Regions from separate parts of the Salinicoccus sesuvii genome, predicted to be linked through region 4. Evidence: riboswitches for the same ligand, from Rfam matches in the RefSeq annotation. Region 4 holds a riboswitch; each other region holds the start of a gene.
The links. A riboswitch is a leader RNA that binds a small molecule or an ion and turns the genes downstream of it on or off. The one in region 4 is predicted to bind S-adenosylmethionine.

Region 1 (2,174 bases), on a different contig from region 4:
CCACTTTTGTGAATGGTATGAGCAGGATGATCAGAATGATGAACGGTATTGCTCTGAACAGGTTGACAAGAAAGGCTGTGACACCATAAAGCGGTGTACTAGCTACGTTTTCACTTCTTGAAGAAAGAAAGAGTATGATTCCAAGTATCAAACCGAAAACGAATGTAAACACCGTCGAAATGACTGTCATGTAGAGCGTTTCATAAGTTGCGGTAAACACATCGTCCCACTTTACATTTTCAAAGGAGAACATCTCAGCAAATGCATTAATAAATCCAATCATCCTTCTACCTCCACCGTAACAGCGTGTTCGGCCAATTCTGCTTCCAAGTTGGCAAGATCCGCTTCATTGATGTCGATCGCCACATAAAGATGACCATATGATTCATTATTGGTCCGCTTGATGTTACCTGAGAGAATATTGAGATCCAGGTTATACTTTTTGACAACTTGAGAAACAATGGGTGCCTTAGACTGGGAGCCGACAAACCCGAGCTTCAATATCTTCGATGTCGGGAACATCTCCCTGACTTCTTCAAAGGAAAGGGCGGTCTCTTCATCATTGATGTCGTCCTTGACGAACCGTTTCGTAACATTGTGCTCTGGATTCTGGAAAAGCTTGATCACAGGACCCGTTTCAACTACCCGACCGTTCTCCATTACAGCGGCACGGTCGCAAATTTTACGGATGACATGCATTTCGTGCGTGATCAATACAATCGTCAAATCCATCTCGTCCCGTATCTTGACCAGCAAGTCCAATACTTCGTCTGTCGTTTCGGGGTCAAGTGCACTCGTCGCTTCATCACAGAGCAGTACTTCTGGGTTATTTGATAGCGCCCTTGCGATGCCAACACGCTGTTTTTGTCCGCCTGAAAGCTGGCTTGGGTAATTGTTGCCACGTCCTGTGAGACCAACCAAGTCGATGAGGTCGGCAACACGCTGTTGTCGTTCCTTTTTCGGTACACCGGCGATTTCCAGTGGAAAACTAATATTCTCCTCAACCGTCCTCGACCATAGAAGATTGAAGTGCTGGAAAATCATCGATACTTTCTGGCGTTTCTTCCTAAGCTTTGCCCGGTTCATGGTACTGATGATGTCCTCTCCGATGACTACTTCACCGGAAGAAGGTTGTTCGAGTCCATTCAGCATTCGAATGAGGGTGGATTTCCCGGCTCCAGAATAACCGATGACACCGAAGATCTCACCTTGCTCGATGCGGAGTGTAACATCATCCACCGCTTGTATGTCGCTGCTCTTTGTCTTAAAAATTTTAGTCGCATTGCGAATGTCGATCATATGCCTCATCCTGACTTTTATATTGAATAGCACAGCTATCTTTTTCCATAAAAAAACCTACTCAAAAGTTGAGTAGGCATTGGTTTCGTTTACCAGCCTCTCATCTTTGATCAAATGATCATGTGAATTGGCACCTTGTCACAATGACGGTTGCCGTGGTTTCTTAGGGCACTTCCCTCCACCACTCTTGATAAGAGTTTTATTAGATTTTTTTAATAATACCATCTGTATTCCTATTCGTCAACAAGGAATTCATCCATTACTTCCGTTAGATAAGGCACGGATTGGAATGCGTAAACTTCCTTAACAAGTTGGCCATTTTTGAACAATAGCAATGCTGGGGTTGATCTGATTTCATAGGCTTCAATAAAATCTTTCTGATAGTTCAGATCTATAGATGTATATGAAAACTGCCTCAATTCCGCCACGACATCGAGCATCCGTTCAGCAATCTGACAGTTCGCACATATTGGCGCATAACCATAAATAATGAACGTTTCCTCAGACTGGATACGACTGGTAATATCTTGTGTTTTCGATTCTTTCATCATTACTGAACTTACCTTTCATGATCAAGCTTGTATCTATATAAAACTCATGTCTCATGAGGAGGTTTGCCAAATAGTCCCTCGGACAACGACCCACCTCACCGAACTTCGGGTCTATATATATATGAGTACTTTCACTCAAATGCTTTTTAAACCATTTTCTGATGTTTCTTCCTTCTTTATCTGCATCGGACAGAATATAGATTTCAGAACCATTCAGCTGGTCGAGAATATCATCCAATTTTGAGACACTCATTGTACCATGAGTGCATATAATCTGTACAGGTTCAATCAGGACTTCTTCGATGCGCCGTTTATCAGTCTTAC
Region 2 (2,174 bases), on a different contig from region 4:
ATGATGCGTCCAAAAGTCTTCCCGAACATATTCAGCAAAGAATCAATGTATGATTCGGCCTTGATATCGAATCCAACATCTGCTGTCCACTTGCCCGTAAATAGTACCAGTAACCCCGAGAGAAGAACGGCGAAGATACTCACTGCTCCATTATTTGTGAAAAACTGCAATATTTCCTGACCTGTCGAGAAGCCTGCACCGACCACTACACCGGTGTAGGCGAATCCTATTTTGAGGACTTGCTTCACATTGGACACCTTGACCACTCCATAAATTTTCAAATTTTTGCTATGCAGTATCCATACTATACTTTGGGTGCTGCATTAGCAATTGGAAGAGAACTGAAGTTCTACTGGGAGCCTATGACGACCCGACTGTACATGTAGTCCGCTTCAGGTCTCTCTAGGCCATAATCTTTCATAAGCAAAATTATTATCTCCTCTTTCGATTTCCCTTCTTCTATATACTTTAAAATACCGTAATGCATCTCCTTCATACGATTACGATCGTCTATTCTTATCCTAGTCTGCACCAACATACGTCGACTGTAAATAAATAGTACGAATGTCACAAGCATAAGTAAAATAATAAAGACATCCATCTATCTCACCTTCCCACTTGAAAAGTTGAAAAATTAAAAGTATTTGACAAACTTACTTCCATCATAGTACCATAGTTTTTAATTAAATAATTGCTTATCCAGAGTGGCGGAGGGAATGGCCCTACGAAGCCCAGCAACCTTTTCAGTAAGGTGCTAAATCCAGCAGGTATTATCCTGAAAGATGAGTGACTCGCGAGTCTTCCTTTATCTTTGGGTAGGCTCTTTTTTTATTAATCTGTTCTTGGAGGAATGTAAAATGGCTAACAATCACCGTTTTGAAACAAGACAACTTCATGCTGGACAAGAAATTGATGGGACAACAAATTCTCGAGCACTGCCTATTTACCAGACGACCTCCTATGTATTCGATGACACCAAACATGCTTCAGAATTATTCGGCTTGCAAGATAGCGGCAATATATATACGCGTATTATGAATCCTACAACGGCAGCCTTAGAGACCCGGGTAGCTGAACTTGAGGGTGGTGTCGCTGGCCTCGGTGTCGCTTCCGGCATGGCGGCCATCACTTATGCCATACAGGTTTTAACCAACAGTGGAGATCACATCATTTCTACAACGAGTCTATATGGTGGCACACACACACTTTTCACCCATACCTTTAAAAAGTTCGGTATCGAAACATCCTTAGTCGATATTAAAAATCCGGAGAATGTTTCACGTGAAATCAGAGATAACACCAAAGCCATCTTCATTGAGACAATCGGTAACCCGGAAGGAAATGTTGCAGATATACAAGCACTTGCGGAGATTGCTGAAAAGAATGATATCCCTCTAATTGTTGATAATACTTTTGCTACACCTTACCTGTGCCGACCAATTGAGCATGGCGCACACGTTGTAGTCCACTCTGCGACCAAGTTTCTCGGTGGACACGGCACTTCCATTGGCGGTGTAATTGTAGATGGTGGCAATTTTAATTGGGACAACGGCAAGTTCCCAGGTCTTACTGAACCAGATGAATCCTATCACGGTCTGATATTTACTGAAGCGTTTGGGCCGGCAGCCTACGCTTTCAAAATAAGAACCACACTCCTCAGAGATACAGGAGCTGCTCTTTCGCCATTCAATTCATTCCTGCTAACACAAGGTATAGAAACATTATCACTCCGGATGGAAAGACACGTAGAAAATGCAGAAAAGGTTGCTGCATTTCTCGAGCAGCATGAAAAAGTGGAATGGGTCGACTACGCCGGACTTGAGTCTAGTAGATATTATGCTGCTAAAGAGAAGTATCTTCCAAAAGGCGCCTCTTCGATATTTACTTTCGGTGTAAAAGGCGGCTATGAAGCAGGAAAGACATTCATCGAAACTTTGGAGCTCTTCTCTTTACTTGCAAATGTAGGCGATGCCAAGTCTCTTGTCATACATCCAGCTTCCACTACACATTCGCAATTGAATGAGGAACAACAACTCGTAGGAGGCGTCAAACCGGAGACCATCAGATTATCTGTGGGTCTTGAGCATATCGACGATATTCTGGATGACCTTAAGAAAGGGCTGGATGCAATCTAATGCCGATTAAAATTATTGAAGGTCTGCCTGTAACGGAAC
Region 3 (2,174 bases), on a different contig from region 4:
GGCTACTATGCTCTATTGTATATCCCCTGTCGAGATATAAAAAAACCACAAAGAGTAATTTTTACTCTTTGTGGTTTTTTGTATTGGTTATTCTTAACTTATTCGCTCTTTTCGGAGAATTGAAGCTCAAGCATTGCTTTTACGTCTTTGCTGACAAGTACGCCGCCTGTCTCAAGCGTCTGGTTCCATGTCAATCCGAAGTCTTCACGGTTAATCGTAAATTCTCCTTCAAATCCGTGAACTTCTTGTCCCCAAGGGTTTGTGCCTTTGCCATTGTACTGAAGATCGATACTCATTTCTTTAGTGACGCCATTGATAGTCGCATCGCCATCAATCGTTACTGTATCTCCGTTCTTAGTTACATTCCGTGACTTGAAGATAATCTTTGGATTTTTTTCAACGTTAAAGAAATCTTCGGATTTCAAGTGCGCGTCACGATCTGCATTTTTAGTACTGACGCTATCTACGTCGATTTCTGCATAAACTTCAGCGTTTTCGAACGTTTCAATTTTATCTGTATCCACTTCAAATGTGAATGATTCAAAGTAACCTTTCACTTTTGAAACCATCATGTGTTTTACCTGAAAACCGACTTCTGAGTGTGCTGCATCTGATACGAACTTTGTCATTGTAATACCCCCATTAATTATTATCTCTAATTTAAGATAATTTAACTTTACAACACTTACTTACTTTTGGCAAGTAGTTTTATTTATTTTTTTAAAAAGAAATAAACTTGAATAATATATTTTAAGCTTTGCTTGACAGAATATTCTTTATCCTTTAGAGTACTCAATAATATAATAATTGCAATTCTTATCCAGAGAGGTGGAGGGACTGGCCCCATGAAGCCTCAGCAACGTACATTCCGTGTCGTGCTAAATCCAGAGAGCAGTGCTCGCAGATAAGGTAAAAGGATATCCATCCCCAACTTATCTTAATTTGAAAAGTTGGGGATTATTATATTAAAAATTGGAAATGAGGAATTATAATGACAAAAGCAACTGTACAAGCACCATTCAAAGCAGATCACGTAGGAAGCCTTCTACGCCCTGAGAGTATCCATCAAGCAAGAAAGGACTACGCTCAAGATAAAATATCCTATGAAGAACTTCGAGAGATTGAAACAAAGGAAATCTCACGTGTCGTCGACAAACAGATTGAAGTCGGTCTTAAAGCTGTAACCGATGGCGAATTCAGACGCCGGTTCTGGCACACTGATTTTCTAGAACATCTGAATGGCGTAGAAGGATACATACCAGATCACGGTTACCAGTTCGATGGCATAGAAACGGAACGGTACAACGTGCGTGTAACTGGCAAAGTTTCATTCGATCCAGACCATCCGCACGTAGCTGATTTCGTTGAATTCAAAAACATTGTGGGTGATCGTGCGGTGGCGAAGCAGACCATCCCGAGTCCGAATCAGCTGTTCAATGCTGGTATAAGGAACCTCGAAATATATCCCGACTTAGAAGAATACGCAGAAGATGTTATCAAAGCATACCAAGATGCTATCCAGGCTTTCTATGATGCAGGTTGTCGCTACCTTCAGCTGGATGATGTGTATATCGCCGGTCTAAGCGCTCCTGGAGTGCCATTCAATGACGGCGATTACGATAGGGAAACACTGATCAACCTTGCTTTGAAAGTTGCGAATGGTGCGCTTGAAAACAAGCCTGAAGATCTGGTCGTCACTACTCACCTATGTCGTGGAAACTATCGTTCGAAGTGGGCCTTTGAAGGCAGCTATGCCAAAATCGCTCCTGTCCTTTTCAAAAAAGAACGTGTCGACGGCTTTTTCCTAGAATATGATGATGACCGTTCCGGCGACTTCGGTCCACTCTCCTATATTCCTGAAGACGGACCACAGGTCGTACTCGGCCTCTTCACATCGAAACATGGGCAACTCGAAGATGCAGACGTCATCAAGGCACGCATTGAGGAAGCCACACAATATGTATCAAAAGAGCAGATTTGTCTGAGTCCTCAGTGCGGATTTGCATCCACGCACCACGGTAATGAACTTACAGAAGAAGACCAGTGGGCAAAACTCAAATACATTGTTTCACTTTCTGAAGAATTGCTAAGTGAATAAAAATAAGAAGCACCTTGAGGTGCTTCTTATTTTTATTTTTTCTCGTGTAGTGTCGTAAGAAAATTAGCTATTTTGT
Region 4 (2,174 bases):
CAAACAGATTTCATTATAGTGTCAGTCAAAGACGATGGCTCAAAGCAGCCTGTAGCGAAAAAAGGGATGGGATTGCCTGCTATGCGGGAAGTAGTCGGCAAATACAACGGGCTGTTCAACACATTTTATGATGACGGTTTTACGGTCCACGTCACATTATATAAGGAAGGAGAAAGTGGATGAACATAGTCATAGTTGACGACGATGCACTGGTGGTTAATGCGCTCGCGACAATCCTTGAAGGATCGGGCTACACCGTTATTGCTACAGGCAGTAGTGGAGAAGAAGCGGTAGAACTGTATCATAAATACCAACCGGACTTACTCATGACAGATATTAGAATGGAAGGTGTCACCGGGCTTGAGGCAAGCCGAACCATACTTGAACATTGTAAAGATGCCAATATTCTTCTAATCACAACGTTTAAAGATGATGCTTATATTCATGAAGCTTTAAAAATCGGCTGTAAAGGATATTTATTAAAAGATAACTTCAAGGGGATTCTTCCTGCGATTGAGGCGGTAGTATCTGGCAATATAGTATTTGATAGTGATATCGTCAAAAGCATGTCGACAAAATCTCATTTCAAGGCTATGGAAGTACTATCTAAACGTGAATGCGAAATATTAGAGCTTGTTGCAGAAGGGCTTAGTAACAAGGAAATTTCAGGACAGTTGTTCCTGAGCGAAGGGACCGTCAGAAACTATATCTCCCAGATGCTCAATAAACTTGCGCTCCGTGATCGCACACAACTCGTCGTATACTATTACAGAAATTAAAAGTGTGACACTCAAAATGAAGCACATTCCGTTGACAGATAATTCTTTCTGGTTTATTATATCCATTAACCTACCAACTTAATATGAATTGTTTTCTTATCCAGAGAAGCTGAGGGAGATGGCCCGAAGAAGCTTCGGCAGCGGGTTCTTTGAATACTGTGCCAATTCCATCAGGTGTATGCCTGGACGATGAGAAGAGATGAATGTTGCAAGAAGCTCTTTTCATATTTGAAAAGGGCTTCTGTTTTTATAAATAGAGAAGGAGATGGAGAGATGAAATATGGATTCTGGATGCCGATCTTTGGCGGGTGGCTCAGAAATGTTGAGGATGAAGGGATGCCATCAACATTTGAATATGCAAAAAAAGTGACGCAGTCGGCAGAGCAGTGGGGATACGACGTCACACTTATTGCCGAGCTGTATCTAAACGATATTAAAGGGACTTCTGCGGACTCCTTGGAAGCTTGGACGACAGCAGCAGCGCTTGCGTTAGTGACTGAGAAAATTGAGATCATGACTGCTGTAAGGCCTGTTTTCCACAATCCCGCAGTGACGGCGAAAATGGCAGCAAATATCGACCGCATTTCAAATGGACGTTTTACGCTAAACGTTGTTTCCGGATGGTGGGCAGGTGAAGCTAGTCAATACGGCGCAGATTTTACTGCGCATGATGAGCGGTACGCAAGGACTGAAGAGTTTCTCGATGTACTAAAAGGAATGTGGCGTGAGGAGACATTCTCTTATAAGGGCAAGTTCTATCAAATAGAAAATGCAAAACTCGCACCTAAACCGGTCCAACAGCCTCACCCGAAACTATACGCTGGTGGAGAAAGTGAAAAGGGGAAGGATATCATCACCTCACACTGTGATGCCTACGTCATGCACGGTCATACAGTAGAGGAAGCTAAAGCGAAAATCGACGGCATGAAGGCACGTCGATCAGAGGCGGATAAACCATCATTCCAGTCCTTCGGCATGGCAGCTTATGTCATCTGTCGAGATACGGAGGCGGAAGCGAAGGCTGAATTAGCGCGAATCACCGATGTCAAGGAAGCAGCGGGTTATGCAGGATTCGAAGACTTCACATCAAAATCGGAACTGGAGCAGCAGATTCAGCTTCAGGATTATTCCGTATCCAACAGGGGGTTGCGCCCGAACCTTGTAGGTACACCGGATCAGATTGCCAAAAGAATTCTAGAATTCGAAGCGGCTGGTGTGGATCTGCTACTGCTCCAGTCTTCTCCGCAGCTTGAGGAACTTGAACGGTTCTCAAAACAAGTGATGCCGAGAGTGGAAGCATTGAGGGCAGTAACAAATTAATAAACTAGGAGGAAATGATTATGACAAAGATATATGTACTTCATGAAAATCCTGAATGGACAGAGCACCTTTTTA

Region 1: linked by a shared signal. The riboswitch ahead of ACFOJ8_RS09205 (methionine ABC transporter ATP-binding protein) and the one ahead of ACFOJ8_RS02000 (LLM class flavin-dependent oxidoreductase) in region 4 are both predicted to bind S-adenosylmethionine.
Region 2: linked by a shared signal. The riboswitch ahead of ACFOJ8_RS11310 (O-acetylhomoserine aminocarboxypropyltransferase/cysteine synthase family protein) and the one ahead of ACFOJ8_RS02000 (LLM class flavin-dependent oxidoreductase) in region 4 are both predicted to bind S-adenosylmethionine.
Region 3: linked by a shared signal. The riboswitch ahead of ACFOJ8_RS02570 (5-methyltetrahydropteroyltriglutamate--homocysteine S-methyltransferase) and the one ahead of ACFOJ8_RS02000 (LLM class flavin-dependent oxidoreductase) in region 4 are both predicted to bind S-adenosylmethionine.

The regions. Positions count from the first base shown of each region.
Region 1 is NZ_JBHRWV010000008.1:77,122-79,295, forward strand. It holds gene ACFOJ8_RS09200 (methionine ABC transporter permease) at 1-283, opposite strand, end outside; gene ACFOJ8_RS09205 (methionine ABC transporter ATP-binding protein) at 280-1,299, opposite strand; SAM riboswitch class I at 1,397-1,496, opposite strand; gene ACFOJ8_RS09210 (thioredoxin family protein) at 1,533-1,847, opposite strand; gene ACFOJ8_RS09215 (toprim domain-containing protein) at 1,801-2,174, opposite strand, start outside.
Region 2 is NZ_JBHRWV010000009.1:147,776-149,949, forward strand. It holds gene ACFOJ8_RS11300 (YkvI family membrane protein) at 1-281, opposite strand, end outside; gene ACFOJ8_RS11305 (hypothetical protein) at 350-601, opposite strand; SAM riboswitch class I at 693-789, shown strand; gene ACFOJ8_RS11310 (O-acetylhomoserine aminocarboxypropyltransferase/cysteine synthase family protein) at 858-2,135, shown strand; gene ACFOJ8_RS11315 (homoserine O-succinyltransferase) at 2,135-2,174, shown strand, end outside.
Region 3 is NZ_JBHRWV010000002.1:6,456-8,629, reverse strand. It holds gene ACFOJ8_RS02575 (YceI family protein) at 99-629, opposite strand; SAM riboswitch class I at 814-911, shown strand; gene ACFOJ8_RS02570 (5-methyltetrahydropteroyltriglutamate--homocysteine S-methyltransferase) at 992-2,098, shown strand; gene ACFOJ8_RS02565 (S9 family peptidase) at 2,131-2,174, opposite strand, start outside.
Region 4 is NZ_JBHRWV010000001.1:410,207-412,380, forward strand. It holds gene ACFOJ8_RS01990 (sensor histidine kinase) at 1-183, shown strand, start outside; gene ACFOJ8_RS01995 (response regulator transcription factor) at 180-779, shown strand; SAM riboswitch class I at 873-975, shown strand; gene ACFOJ8_RS02000 (LLM class flavin-dependent oxidoreductase) at 1,053-2,099, shown strand; gene ACFOJ8_RS02005 (ATP-grasp domain-containing protein) at 2,120-2,174, shown strand, end outside.